DNA from 2 places in the Streptomyces sp. NPDC048331 genome. Region 2 is predicted to be linked to the other one. Evidence: riboswitches for the same ligand, from Rfam matches in the RefSeq annotation. Region 2 holds a riboswitch; the other holds the start of a gene.
The links. Region 2 has a riboswitch for guanidine ahead of ACGFYY_RS09900 (Ohr family peroxiredoxin). Riboswitches for the same ligand answer to the same signal wherever they lie in the genome.

Region 1: linked by a shared signal. The riboswitch ahead of ACGFYY_RS29540 (multidrug efflux SMR transporter) and the one ahead of ACGFYY_RS09900 (Ohr family peroxiredoxin) in region 2 are both predicted to bind guanidine.

The regions. Positions count from the first base shown of each region.
Region 1 covers NZ_JBICYT010000024.1:113,124-120,395, reverse strand. Annotated here, with positions in the region: gene ACGFYY_RS29550 (ABC transporter permease) at 1-704, opposite strand, end outside; gene ACGFYY_RS29545 (transglycosylase domain-containing protein) at 891-3,335, shown strand; gene ACGFYY_RS29540 (multidrug efflux SMR transporter) at 3,341-3,661, opposite strand; guanidine-III (ykkC-III) riboswitch at 3,693-3,764, opposite strand; gene ACGFYY_RS29535 (co-chaperone GroES) at 3,812-4,153, opposite strand; gene ACGFYY_RS29530 (DUF3618 domain-containing protein) at 4,197-4,517, opposite strand; gene bcp (thioredoxin-dependent thiol peroxidase) at 4,622-5,089, shown strand; gene ACGFYY_RS29520 (HNH endonuclease signature motif containing protein) at 5,429-5,854, shown strand; tRNA gene ACGFYY_RS29515 (tRNA-Leu) at 5,898-5,982, shown strand; gene rdgB (RdgB/HAM1 family non-canonical purine NTP pyrophosphatase) at 6,037-6,651, opposite strand; gene ACGFYY_RS29505 (hypothetical protein) at 6,676-7,056, opposite strand; gene rph (ribonuclease PH) at 7,162-7,272, opposite strand, start outside.
Region 2 covers NZ_JBICYT010000004.1:405,653-412,924, reverse strand. Annotated here, with positions in the region: gene ACGFYY_RS09925 (UvrD-helicase domain-containing protein) at 1-1,777, shown strand, start outside; gene ACGFYY_RS09920 (SDR family oxidoreductase) at 1,893-2,627, shown strand; gene ACGFYY_RS09915 (nuclear transport factor 2 family protein) at 2,624-3,094, shown strand; gene ACGFYY_RS09910 (peptidoglycan recognition family protein) at 3,219-4,013, shown strand; gene ACGFYY_RS09905 (hypothetical protein) at 4,051-4,500, opposite strand; gene ACGFYY_RS09900 (Ohr family peroxiredoxin) at 4,487-4,939, opposite strand; guanidine-III (ykkC-III) riboswitch at 5,015-5,077, opposite strand; gene ACGFYY_RS09895 (hypothetical protein) at 5,165-5,380, shown strand; partial or broken gene ACGFYY_RS09890 (SDR family NAD(P)-dependent oxidoreductase) at 5,560-5,883, shown strand; gene ACGFYY_RS09885 (SDR family NAD(P)-dependent oxidoreductase) at 5,924-6,649, shown strand; partial or broken gene ACGFYY_RS09880 (gala protein) at 6,995-7,272, opposite strand, start outside.

The DNA of each region.
Region 1 (7,272 bases), on a different contig from region 2:
TCGGCCGCGCCTCCGGCCCCCGCGTGCTTGCCCAGCAGGACGTCCATCGGCACCTGCAGCATCGCCGCCCACGGCAGGGCCATGACGAACTCGCCGAAGCCGCCCGGGAAGACGGTCAGCGGCAGCAGCATCCCGGAGAAGAAGATCGAGGCGACCGTGGCCATGATGTTGATGCCGGCCCCGTCCATCAGCCAGAAGGCCACCAGCCCCACCATGTAGCGCAGCGCGAAGCTGACCACGAGCCCCAGCAGGACGGACACCAGGAACAGCAGCCAGCGCAGCGGATCGACGGGCAGCGCCAGTGGGAAGGCGAGCGCCCCCGCCACCAGCGGCACCACCCCGCGGCCCAGCAACTGGAAGCCCGCCCGCCCCAGATCGGCCGCGAGCCACCACATCTGGAGGTCCGCGGGTCGGTAGAGGTCGACCGCGATGTCCCCGGTCCGGATCCGCTCCTGGAGTTCCTCCTGGAAGCCGCCGCCGATCAGGGCGGCGGCGGCCAGCAGCGCCTGGCTGACCCAGACGAAGGTGAGCGCCTGCGCCTGGTCGTAGCCGCCGAGTCCGGGCCGCTCGTCCCACAGCGCGATGTAGGTGTACGCCACGATGAACCCGAACACGGTGTTGGTGAACACCCCGGCCGCTGTCGCCGTCCCGTAGGTGGCGTACCGCCTGAATCCGCCTGCCGCGACCGTCAGGTGGAGACGCACTCTCCGGCGCACCGTATCCCTCCGTTTCCCACGTCGTTCCTACGTCGGCCAAAGCGCGCGAGCTTAGTGCGGAGGGGCGAGCCACGCGACCGATTTATGCCCGTCCGGAGCGGAATCAGCTGCCATCGGGTAGACACCATGAGGTACAGAAGTGGATATTTCGAACGGCGTCGAGGAGCCCTGGAGATGAGCGACCAGTCACCACCCCCGGGCTGGACCCCTCGCGACCCCGACACCCCGCCCGACGTACCGCAGCCGCGGACGGACCCGTCGGCGCCGCGGCGGGCCCTGCAGGATCGGCAGCAGGGACCGCACCAGGGCCGGTCGGGGAAGAAGGCCCGGCGCAGGAGGACCGGTTGGCGTCGCTTCCTGCCCACCTGGCGCATGGTCCTGGGCGGCATCCTGCTCGTCGCCCTGCTGATCGGCGGCGCCCTCGTCGCCGGCTACCTGCTGGTCGACATCCCGCCGGCCAACGCCGCCGCCACCGCGCAGTCCAACGTCTACCTCTACTCCGACGGCTCCCAGATCGCCCGCGACGGCGAGGTCAACCGCGTCAACGTGCCGCTGTCGCAGATCCCCCGGTCCGTGCAGCAGGCCGTACTGGCCGCCGAGGACCGGGACTTCTACTCCGAACGGGCGGTGGACCCCAAGGCGATGATCCGCGCCGCCTGGAACACCGCGACCGGCAAGGGCACCCAGTCCGGTTCGACCATCACCCAGCAGTACGTCAAGAACTATTACTTGGGCCAGGAACAGACGATCAAACGCAAAGCCAAAGAGTTCTTCATTGCGATCAAACTCGGTCGAGAAAAGTCGAAGAACTACATTCTTGAGGGCTACCTGAACACCAGCTACTTCGGCCGCAACGCCTACGGCATCCAGGCCGCCGCCCAGGCCTACTACGGCAAGGACGTCAACAAACTCACCACCGCCGAGGGCGCCTACCTCGCCACCCTCCTCAACTCCCCCAGCGCCTTCGACGTCGTCTCCCACCCCCAGAGCCGCCCCCGCGCCCTCGCCCGCTGGAACTACGTCCTCGACGGCATGGTCAAGAAGCAATGGCTGACCCCCGCCGAACGCGCGACGACCCGCTTCCCCGAACCCGGCAAGGTCCGCGCCGCCGCCAGCCTCTCCGGCCAACGCGGCTACCTCGTCGAAGCGATCAAGGACTACATCGTCGACAACAAGATCCTCGACGACAAGACCCTCGCCGAAGGCGGCTACCGCATCACCACCACCATCGACAAACGCCGCCAAGGTGCCCTCGTCGACGCCGTCGACAGCGAGATGGTCAGCAAACTCGAACCCGAGACACGCAAGGCCGACCGACTCGTCCGAGCCGGCGGAGTCTCCATCGACCCCGCCACCGGCAAGGTCCTCGCCATGTACGGCGGCATCGACTACACCAAGCAGTACGTCAACAACGCGACCCGCCACGACTACCAGGTCGCCTCCACCTTCAAGCCCTTCGTCTTCGCCGCCGCCGTCGAGAACGACTCCCGCACCCAGGACGGCCGCCGGATCACCCCCAACACGATCTACAACGGCGACAACAAACGCCCCGTGGTCGGCGGCCGCATCCGCTTCGCCCCCGAGAACGAGGGCCAGGTCTCCTACGGCAACATCACCGTCAACACCGCCACCGACCTCTCCGTCAACGCCGTCTACGCACAGATGGCCGTCGACGTCGGCACCGGCAAGGTCAAGAAGACCGCCATCGACCTCGGCATCCCCGAGAACACCCCCAACTTCGTCCCCGGCCCCGCCATGGCACTCGGCACCCTCCAGGCCGGCGTCCTCGACATGACCCAGGCCTACGCCACCCTCGCCGACCACGGCCGCCGCACCCCCTACACCTTCGTCGAGAAGATCACCAAGGGCGGCGACACCATCGGCCTCCCCCAACGCACCCCCACCCAGGCCATCAGCCGCGAAGCCGCCGACACCACCACGTCCATGCTGGTCAGCGTCGTGGACAACGGCACCGGTACCGCCGCCCTCGCCGCCGGCCACCCGGCCGCGGGCAAGACCGGCACCGGCGAACTCGACCGCTCGGCCTGGTTCGCGGCCTACACCCCCGACCTGGTCACCGTCATCTCGATGATGGGCCAGGACCCCGACACCGGAACCCTCGAATCCCTCTACGGCGCCCTCGGCGAGGCCCGCATCGGCGGCGGCGGCTACCCCGCCCGGATCTGGGCCGCGTACACCAAGACCGCCCTGGAAGGCACCGACCCCGTCGACTTCGACCTGGAACTCCAGCCCGGCGCCGCACCGCCCCCGCCGCCCAGCCCGGAATCCGAACCGCCGCAGGAGACCCCCGACGAACCCTCGCCCAGCACCCCCGACCGCCCGACCCGACCCGCACCCTCCAACACGACGGGCGGACGCAACCAGGGCGGACAGAACAACGGAGGCCAGAACCAAGGCGGACAGAACAACGGGGGCCAGGACAACGGCGGCCAGGACAACGGCGGTCAGGACAACGGCGGCACCACCCAGGGCGGCGACCAGGGCGGCACCACCCAGGGCACACAAGGCAGCACGCAAGGCAGCACCCAGGGCAGCGCACAAGGCACCGACGGAGGCCCGGCCGAAGGCCTGCGCCCGCCGTCCGCGTTCCTCGAATAGCCCGGTCAGTGACCGGAGGTCGCCTTCAGCCCCACCACGGCGACCAGCAGCAGACAGATGAAGAAGATCCGGGCGGCGGTGACGGGCTCACCCAACACCGCCATACCGAGCACGGCCGCGCCGGCGGCGCCGATGCCCACCCACACCCCGTACGCCGTACCGATCGGCAGGGTCTTCGCGGCATAGGACAGCAACACCATGCTCGCGACGATCCCGGCACCCGTGAACACACTGGGCCACAGCCGGGTGAACCCGTCCGTGAACTTCATGCCGATCGACCAGCCGACCTCGAGCAGACCGGCGACGAGAAGAAGAACCCATGCCATGACGGCACCTCCGAGACAACGAGCGATACGGGGTGCGTCGTCTTGTCGTACCCGGTACGGCGCGTCTCGTCGGGGTTCCCCTCCACCGTAGCAAAAGGCACGCAAAAGGGCCGGTGACCTGCGCCACCAGCCCTTTTCCAACAGCTCGACTCAGAGATACAGCCCGGTGGAGTCCTCCGACCCCTCCAGCCGCTCCGCGGCCACCGCGTGCAGATCCCGCTCGCGCATCAGCACGTACGTCGCGCCGCGCACCTCGACCTCGGCACGGTCCTCGGGGTCGTACAGCACCCGGTCACCCGGCTCGACCGTCCGGACGTTCTGCCCGACCGCGACCACCTCGGCCCAGGCCAGCCGCTTGCCCACCGCGGCCGTCGCGGGAATCAGGATGCCGCCGCCCGAGCGCCGCTCGCCCTCCGGCAGATCGGACTTCACGAGCACGCGGTCGTGCAGCATGCGGATGGGCAGCTTGTCGTGGGTGGTGTTCTCGCTCACCCCACGAACCTACCTGCCCGCGCCCGCCCCGTACCCCTCAGGGTCATCCGCGCTTGCGGCGCGCCGACACCACGAGCAGCCCGACCAGGCCCACCGCGACCAGCGCCACGGGCACGATCCGCTCGATACGCGGAGTCCCGTCCTCGTTCCGCAGACCGTCCCGCAGATCCGTCACGATCCCGTTCACCTTGGCGAAGGCCCGCCCGGCGGTCTGGTCGACGGTCGAGGCGACCCGTGCCTTCGCGTCCCCGACGATCGTCTTCGGGTGCATGCGCACGCCGATCTCGTCGAGCGTCTCGGCGAGCTGCTCACGGCGGCGGACGATGTCCGCCTCGATCTGTGCGGGGGTCCTGGCTTCCGGCACCGCGCTGCCTCCGTCGTCGTGGTCGTGTGGGGCGTAGTCCGCCATGAACAGTCTGTCAGCTTAGTCTCATGGCATACCGATCCCCTCCCGAGGAGAGTGTCACGATGAGCGAGCGACTCCAGCCGGGCGACACCGCCCCCGCCTTCACCCTGCCCGATGCGGACGGCAACGAGGTCTCGCTCGCCGATCACAAGGGCCGCAAGGTGATCGTCTACTTCTACCCGTCCGCGCTGACCCCGGGCTGCACGAAGCAGGCCTGCGACTTCACGGACAACCTGTCCTTCCTGACGGGCCACGGCTACGACGTCATCGGTGTGTCCCCGGACAAGCCGGAGAAGCTGGCGAAGTTCCGCGAGAAGGAGGACCTGAAGGTCACCCTGGTCAGCGACCCGGAGAAGGAGACGCTGACGGCGTACGGCGCGTACGGCGAGAAGAAGCTGTACGGCAAGACGGTCACCGGGGTCATCCGCTCCACGGTGGTCGTCGACGAGGAGGGCAAGGTCGAGCACGCCTTCTACAACGTCAAGGCCACGGGCCACGTAGCCAAGATCATCAAGGACCTGGGCCTCTGACCCCGGCGCACCCACGGAGCGGCCCGCACCCACCGGTGCGGGCCGCTCCGCTTATCGGACGAAACCCCCCGTGACCGTTCGCCACCCGGACCCGTTGCTCCGTACGAGAGCCGCACGCGCGGCCGGACGGAGCACGGAGGGGCCACACCATGGGAGAACCGCACGACCGCGACACCTTGGCCGCCGCGGTCGCCGCATCGAGGGGCTGGGCCGACCGCCCTCGGAAGGATGCTGAAGTCGCACGGCATAGGCACCGCCCATTTCCGGAACGCGCGAATCCTTGTCCCCGAAGACGCGCTGCGCGCGGCAGTTCCGGCAGCACCGAGCTAGGCGGACCTCGTGCGCGCCCTCGGCCTTCACGTCAATGACGTGAACCACCGACGCGTTCGGCGGCTGGTCACCCGGCTCGGACTCGACGTCAGCCACTTCAAGAGGCGCACCTGGGCAACCACTGAGGTGGTACGCCCGCGGAAGGACCCCGCCGACACCGTCCTGACCAAGCTTCCCGAGGGGGCGGCCCGCGTCCACCGCCCCCGTCTTCATCGGGCACTGCAAGAGATCGGCGTTCCGTATGCCTGCGAAGAGTGCGGCAACACCGGGGAGTGGCGCGGGCGGCCGATCACCCTCCAGATCGATCACATCAACGGGGACTGGCGCGACAACCATCGCGAGAACCTCCGGTGCCTGTGCCCCAACTGCCACTCACTGACCGACACGTGGTGCCGGAACCGCCGCACCAAGACTGCGGACCGCACCGTAGACTGAGCGCAGCCCGGACAAACTAGATGTCCGAATTGGGTAATATGTCGCGGTCGTGGCGAAATTGGCGATACGCGCTGGGTTTAGGTCCCAGTGGGGTGATACCCGTGGGGGTTCGAGTCCCCCCGACCGCACGCAGGCAGAGGGCCCGTACGCATACGCGTGCGGGCCCTCTCGCATGGTCCACGTCAGCCCAGGAGGGCTCGGACGAAGGGGACCAGGGCTCGGAAGGCCTGGCCCCGGTGGGAGATGGCGTTCTTCTCCGCCGCCGTCAGTTCCGCGCACGTGCGGGTGTCGCCCTGCGGCTGGAGGATCGGGTCGTAGCCGAAGCCGCCCGTGCCGGACGGGGTGTGGCGCAGGGTGCCCAGGAGGCGGCCCTCGACGACGCGTTCGGTGCCGTCCGGGAGAGCCAGGGCGGCCGCGCACGCGAAGTGGGCGCCGCGGTTCTCGTCGGCGATGTCGCCGAGCTGGGCCAGCAGCAGGTCCAGGTTGGCCTTGTCGTCGCCGTGGGTGCCGGCCCACCGGGCCGAGAAGATGCCGGGGGCGCCGTGCAGGACGTCCACGCAGAGGCCGGAGTCGTCGGCGACGGCGGGGAGGCCGGTGGCGCGGGCCAGGGCGTGGGCCTTGAGGAGGGCGTTCTCGGCGAAGGTGACGCCGGTTTCCTTGACGTCCGGGATCTCGGGGTACGCGTCCGCGCCGACCAGCTCGTGCGGCAGGCCGGCGTCGGACAGGATCGCGCGGAGTTCGGAGACTTTGCCCGCGTTGCGGGTGGCCAGGATGAGGCGGCTGGGCGTCGAGGTCATGCCCCCATTATCCCGGGGGGCGGTTCACCCCGGGGTGCAGACCTTGGACAGCTCGCTCGCCGCGTCCGCGACCGGCTGGATGTCCGGGGCGCTGTTGCCGCTCTCGATGGAGGCGCGGACGTTCTTGACGGCCGTGTTCATGGAGTCGATGGCCTTGCTCAGGTCGGCGTTGTCGGTCTGGTCGCCGATCTTCTTGAGGTTCGTCTCGATCTGGTTGAGCGCGTTCTGGGCGTCCTGGGGGCTGTTGCCCGCCTGGGAGACGGCCTGCTGGAGGTCGTTGGCGCCGTCCGTGATGGCCACGGCGGTGTTCGCGCAGTCCATGGCCGTGGAGATCGCGTCGCAGGCGGACAGGGCCGGGACGGTGAGTACGGCGGCCACGGCTATGGCCGCTATGCGGAGCTTCATGCGGTTCTCCCCCTGAGGGCTTGGACGCTACGAGGACGGGCGCACGGTGGCGAAACCGTGCGCCCGTATCTTCCTGGACGCCGGGTCGGGCCCGGCGGTTGCCGGCTAGAGTTCGAGCGCGCCCAGCTGGAGGGCTTCGAGGTCCGCGCAGCCGCCGGCGGCGAGGTCGAGGAGGGCGTTCAGTTCCTTGCGGTCGAAGGGCTCGCCCTCGGCGGT
Region 2 (7,272 bases):
GGCCGACGGACACGCGGCCGGGCTGCTCGCCGCGACGAAGGCGGCCGAGAGCGCGGTGGCCTCCCTCGGCATGTCACCGGTGGCGGTCCAGCCGGTCATGGTGTTCCCCGGGCAGCGCCTCGACGGGAGCCTCGACCGGATCCGACTCCTGGGCGAACACGAGATCGGCCCCGTGCTGCTGTCGCAGCGGCACCGACTGCGCGTCGAGTCGGTCCGGGCGATCGCCGACCACCTGGAGCGGGTGTTCCCGGGCTACGTGGGGGCGGCGGTCGAGCAGCAGCAGCCGCTGCCGCGCGCGGCCGAACCCCACCGACCGGGCGCCCCGGACGGGCTGTTCGACCTGGAAGGGCTGCGTGACGCGGCCCTGGAAGGGGCGAGGCGCGCACCGATCGAGCAGTGGATGACCTTCCTCCACCCCGATCAGGTGGCACTGGTACGCCGCAACTGGTCGGGCCCGGCACGCATCAGCGGACCGGCGGGCACCGGAAAGACGGTCGTCGCCCTGCACCGTGCCGCCCACCTGGCCAGGCGGACCACCGGCCGCATCCTGTACGTCACCTTCGCCAACAACCTGCCCCGCGTGCAGAGCACCTTCCTCCAGGCCATGGCCCCGGCCGTCGCCGACCGGGTGGACTTCCGCAGCCTCCACTCCTGGGCACAGGAATTCCTTCAGGAGCGGGGCATACCCGTACGGCTGCACGGGGACAAGGCCGAGACCGCCTTCAGCCTCGCCTGGAAGAACGTCGGCCGCCGGAGCCGACTGGCCTCCCTCGACCCGGTCCCCACCTACTGGCACGAAGAGATCGACTACGTCATCAAGGGGCGCGGCCTCACCCGATTCGAGGAGTACGCGGCCGTCCCCAGGCGCCGGCGCCGGGCGAGCCTCCACCGGGCCCACCGGCAAGCGGTGTGGGAGCTGTACGAGGCCTACGAATCACTGCGCGGCGAGCGCGGCGTCCACGACTTCAACGACGTCCTCTCCCTCGCCCTGGCGGAAGCGACCCGCCGCCGCGAAGGACCTCCGTACGCGGCCGTCATCGTGGACGAGGTCCAGGACCTCACGCTCGTCGGCGTGCGCCTCCTGCACGCGCTCGTCGGGGACGTGCCCAACGGTCTGCTGCTCGTCGGTGACGGCCAGCAGACCGTGTACCCGGGCGGGTTCCGCCTCACCGACGCGGGCATCGACATCCGCGGCGACCGCGGACAGGTGCTGCGCACCAACTACCGCAACAGCGAACAGATCCTGGACGCGGCGCTCACCGTCGTCGCCGACGACGCCTTCGAGGACCTCGACGGCCTGCGCACCTCCGGACGCCGCGACGTCGATCTCACCTATCACGACGGGCACGTCGTACGCGTCACCCGGCCCACCGTGGACGCCCACGACCGGGACCTCCTGGACGCCCTGCGTGCCCTGCCCGACGGCGCCCTCGCCGACACCGCCCTGCTGTGCCCGTCCCTGCGTGCCCTGGGCCACCACCAGCGCCTGCTCACCCAGGCGGGCATCCCGGTCTGCCAGTTGGAGCACTACGACGGCCGTCCGGTCGACGCGGTGAAGCTGGGCACCTACCGCCGGGCCAAGGGCCTGGAGTTCAAGAACGTCTTCCTGCCCCGGTACGACGCCGTCCCCGGCCCCGGGACGCCGCCCGGTACGGCGGCCGGTACGGAGACGTCCGAGACGGCCCGGGAGCGTGCGGAACTGCTACGCAGCCGGCTCTTCGTGGCGATGACGCGCGCCCGTGACCTGCTGTGGCTCGGAAGCGTCACCAACGGGTAGGAGACCACCCCCGAGCCGGCGCTGCCAGGGTGTGACACGTCCTGGTAGGTCGGTCGCGGTCTGCCCAGACTCGGTCGGGCGGAGTCATCCGCTTCGAACGAGGACGAGGGCAGGTATGAGGAACGAAGCCAAGGTCGTGGCCATCACCGGAGCGAGCAGCGGGATCGGGGAGGCGACGGCCCGTCGGCTCGCCGCCGATGGCCACCGACTGTTCCTGGGAGCGCGACGCACCGAGCGACTCGACGCGCTCCGCCGGGAGATCGAGGAGGCGGGCGGTACCGCCGAGTTCCGGCGTCTGGACGTCACCGACGCCGCCGACGTACGGGCCTTCGTGGCCGCCGCCCTCGACCGGTACGGCCGGTTGGACGTGCTGGTCAACAACGCCGGGGTGATGCCGCTCTCGCCCCTCGACGCGCTGAAGGTCGGCGAGTGGGACCGGATGATCGACGTGAACGTGCGAGGCGTGCTCCACGGCATCGCCGCCGCCCTGCCCGTGATGCGCGCCCAGGGCGGCGGCCACTTCGTGAACGTCGCCTCCGTCGGCGCGTACGAGGTGTCGCCCACCGCGGCCGTCTACTGCGCCACCAAGTACGCCGTCCGCGCCATGTCCGAAGGGCTGCGCCAGGAGTCGGGCGGCTCCGTCCGGGTCACCCTGGTCTCCCCTGGCGTGACCGAGTCCGAGCTGGCCGAAGGGATCTCCGACCCCGCCGCGCGGGAGGCCATGAAGGCCTACCGGGCCGTCGCGCTGCCGGCATCCGCCATCGCCGGGGCCATCGCCTACGCGGTCGCCCAACCGGCCGAGGTCGACGTCAACGAGATCGTCGTACGTCCCACCGCGAGCGCGCAGTGACCGCCGCGCCGTACGAGGACCTGCTGCGCCGACTGCGGGTCCTGGAGGACAAGCAGGCGCTGCGCCGGCTGATGATCCGCGGCTGGCGGGCGCTCGACCGCAAGGACTGGCGGGCCTGGATCGAGTGCTGGGCCGAGGACGCGGTGCTGGAATTCGAGCCGTGGGGGGAGATCCACGGCAGGGACGCGGTCCGGGCGAAGGTGGAGCAGGCGGAGGCGCACTTCCCGAGCATGCAACACCACATCCTGAACATGGACTTCCAGGTGGAGGGGGACCGCGCCACGGGGGTCGGCTACATGTGGTTCGTGGCCGTGACGGGCAGCGGGCGGAACCCTGCGCCGTACTCCATGGGCGGCCCGTACGACTGGGACTACCGCCGGGCTCCCGACGGCGGCTGGCTCCTGACCCGCCAGCGGCTGGGCGTCTGGTGGACCGACGGGGAGGAGACCCCGCAGGGCTTCGGCTAGGGCCCGTCTTTCGGGTCATGCCGGGCTCGCGGCCGTCCCGGGCGCGGCCGGTCGGGGACCGTCCGGGGGTCGCGCGGTGTGTCTGCGCCGCCGGTGCGGGTGGAGTCCCCTTGAATGGCGCCGCATGACCTTCTCCGCACCGCACCAGCCGTCGGCACGCCCCGCGGCGCCGTACACCCGCCGTTCGATCCTCACGGGAGCCTTCGCCCTGGCCACCGCCGCGGCCCTGCCGGTCGCCGCGGCGGGGCGGGCGTACTCCGCCGCCACCCCGGACATCATCGGCTGCGCCGCCTGGGGTGCGCGGGCGGCGTCCGAACCCGTCGTCGTCCTGGACAACCGCCCGGAGCGGATCATCGTCCACCACACGGCGACGGCGAACGTGACGGACTACTCCAAGCAGCGCGCCGTCGCCCTCGCCCGCGCGATCCAGACCTACCACATGGACGCTCAGGGCTGGATCGACACCGGTCAGCACTTCACCGTCAGCCGCGGGGCCTTCGTGATGGAGGGGCGCCACAACAGCCTGGCCCAGCTGCGCGCCGGCACCGGCCAGGTGCGGGCGGCGCACTGCGTGGGCCAGAACACGGTGTCCATCGGCATCGAGAACGAGGGCACGTACACCTCGGAGGTCCCGCGGGCGGCGCAGTACGCGGCGCTGGCCGACCTGTGTGCCCACATCTGCGACCAGTACGGCCTGCCCGCGTCGGAGATCTACGGCCACCGCGACTTCAACGCCACCTCCTGCCCCGGCGACCGCCTCTACGCCCTGCTCCCGACCCTCCGCAAGGACGTCGCCGCCCGCCTCGGCGCGCCCGCGCCGGAGGAGGCCGCCGACCCCCTCGAGGACCTGGTCCGACAGGTCACCGGCCGGCCGTCCTCGTCGTACGGGGAATACCTCCCGGCCGGTCTCCTGCCCTGACGGTCCGCCGACCGCTCCTGCGGGCCGCGCGAGCGGCCTACAGCCGCCAGTACGTGCCGGTGTGGGAATCCACGTGCACCACGTGGCGGCCGACGCGCACCACGTGGTGGTCCGGGCCGGACCAGGAACCGAGGACGCCGTCGGCGTCGGGCAGCGGGGTCCAGATCTCCAGGAAGGTGCTGCCGTCCGCGTTGGTGCCCGTCTCCACGAGGTTCGCGCCGTCCCACCGGAGGGTGCCCGTGTCCTCACCGGGCTCGCCGGTGAGGTGGTGGAAGTGCGTCCGGGAGCCGTCGAAGGATGTCGTTCCGGCGAAGCCCCGGCTGTCGGCGTACCAGGATCCGGCCTGCAGCCACACCACCTCGCGGTCCTCGACGAGGGGTCCGCCGTCATGGCTGATGCCGCACCGCAGCCAGGCGCCGCGCTCGGGCACGGGCACGCCGGGGCCGTCCGGGACCTGCCCCGGGTGTCCCGGCTCAGGCGTGGTCATCGGCGGCGGCCTCGTCCAGGGCCAGCAGCGTCAGCGGTACGTTGCCACGGACGGCCTGGGAGTACGGGCAGACCGCGTCCGCCCGGTGCAGCAGGGGCTGGAGGTCCGCCGCACGCCACCCGGGCAGGCCGACGGTGAGCGTCACCGCGAGGCCGTAACCCGCGGGCGTGTCCGTGGTGCCGAGCTCGACCTCGCAGGCCACGCGGGCGGCGGAGGCGTCCGCCCCGAACTCGGCGGCGACCTCCGCGAGCGCGGAGGTGAAGCAGGCGGCGAAACCGGCCGCGAAGAGCTGCTCGGGGTTGGTGGTGCCGGGCACCTTCTTGCGCGGCGGGGCGAGACGGACGTCCAGGCGTCCGTCGTCCGTACGGACGGATCCGGTACGTCCCCCCGCGGCGTGCGCGGTCGTCCGGTACAGGCTGCGGGTGAGTGGCACGGTCATGCTGTTCGGCCCATCTTGCTCGACGAGGACGCTGCCCGGGTGCGGACAGCGGACGGCACTGCTCGTGCAGTACCTCGCGCGTCGTCGTGCGTAACCGGGTACGGCGCATCTCGTCCGGGGCCTTGGACCGGCCGCCGGACAATCTAGCAACGCCGACCGTGGTCCGGGGCGCCCCCCTCGGTGAACTACCTCACCCGGTTTTCCTAGACTCGCTCCGTGGACCCGATGCGATGTACGTACTGCGGTGGTGTCGGCCTGGAGCCGGGTTTCGTCGAGGACGCGGGGGAGGGGGCCCGAGGGTACGCCCGCTGGATCGCCGGTCCGCTGGAACGCGGGTTGTTCGGCGGCGCCAAACGGCTGGGCAAGCCCCGGCGGCGCATCGAGGCCTTCCGCTGCCCGCACTGCGGCCACCTTGAGCTCTTCGCCACCGAAACCGTCTGACGACCGGCCGCCGGGTGTGAGGGCCCGGCGCCGCCGGAGCGGGACGTGCCGTGCGCGCCCTTACATGCGCCCGCGCGCCTCCGCACGCCCCCGCGCGAGGGGATGACCGCGGGCCGCCGTCCCCTGACCATGGCCGTCACCACCACAGTCCGGAACAACGCACGCGCCACGGGGGAACGATGGGACGACGCTGGCTGGTCACGGGATGCTCCTCCGGCCTCGGGCACGCGCTGGCCACGGCCGCCGCCCGGGCCGGGGACGCGCTGGCGGTCACCGCCCGCAAGACCGCCGACCTGGAGGACCTCGCTGCCGCCTGGCCCGGTCGCATCGTCCCGATCCCGCTCGAACTGCGGGACGCCGCCTCCTGCGAGGAGGCCGTCCGTAGCGCCGCGGAGCGTCTCGGCGGCATCGACGTCCTCGTCAACAACGCGGGCATCGGACTGTTCGGCGCGGTGGAGGAGGTCTCGGACGCCGAGCTGCGCGACCAGTTGGAGACCCTGGTCGTGGGCCCCCTGGCGGCTCACCCGGCTCGTCCTGCCGCTGATGCGGTCCCAAGGCCACGGGCACGTCGTCAACATCTCGTCCGTCGTGGGTCGGATCGCCTTTCCGGGCCTGGCCGCGTACGTCGCCGGGAAACACGCCCTGGAAGGCATGAGCCAGGCGCTGGCCGTCGAGGCCGCCCCGCACAACATCCGCGTCACGGTGGTGGAGCCGGGGATGTTCGCCACGCGCTACGGCACCTCCATGACGGAGGCGCACCAGCGGATCCCGGCCTACGACGTGACCAACCGCGAGATGCTCGAAGGCGCCCGGGGTCTCGCGGAGAACCCGGAGACCGGGCGCCCCGAGGACTTCGCCGCGCGGGTCCTCGACATCGTCGCGGCCCAGGACCCCACACCCTGCGGATCCCGGTCGGCGACGACGCGTACGGCTACCTGGAGCTGGCCGAGCAGGCCTCCCGCGAGGAGTTCGCCGCGGCCCGGCTCCTCACGCAGGGACCGCCCCCGCCGTCGGTCTGACGGCGGGGGCGTGCGGCCCTGGACACTCCCGGGTCAGGGCGCGTGGTGCTGGATGCCCCGCTGCCCGGGTACCCGGGTCGACCGGGGCGCGGCCGAGCGGCGGTGGTCGCCTCGCTGTCGGCGGCCCGGGAACGGGTTGCGCCGCACGGTGGCGCTGGGAGCCGCGATCAGAAGGCCGACAAGCGCGAGGACCGCGAGGAGAATGAGCACGGTGACGAGGTTCATGGTCCTTCCTTTCGTCGAGTGTTGACTTCCTGTCACTACATCTTGTTACCGAATTCCGGGGAGTTAAACACAGAGGGTTACCTGGCCTGCCGTCAAGGACCGTACCCATGAGCCCGATTCCACAACATCAGCCGTGCGTAAGGGCATTCACGCGGAGTGGGACATACGCATGGCACGGCGGTGTCGCGGCCGTGCTCGGCATCGTGCTGCTCCTGCTGCTCGTGCTGACGGAGCTCACCTGGATGCCCGGAACCCTCTCCCGGAGCCGGTGCCGAGCCGTTCTGGCGAGCGATCCGCGCAGCGTGTTCGGGGTCTCGGGGGCGCTGTTCGTCAGCGCCGCGTACGCGGTCCGGTCGGCCGGCGAGCGGCGTGCCCGCGCTCCGGCGGCGCCGATCCCGTTGCCGCCGAGCCCGAGGCGGACCGGGTGCGCCGAGCCGGCCGCGGCCGCCGCGAGGATCGCGGTGCCTCGTCGCCGAGGCCGTTTCCGCCGGGGAACAGCCTTTCCAGGGGCTGTTCGCGCTCCAGCAGGGCGTCGAGCAGCAGGCCTAAGCCGTCGGCGCCGATCCCGGTGTCGACCAGATCGAGCGTGCGCAGGGCGGTGTTGCGGCGCAGCAGCGCGGTCGGTGTGCGGGCGCCGTCCACGAAGAA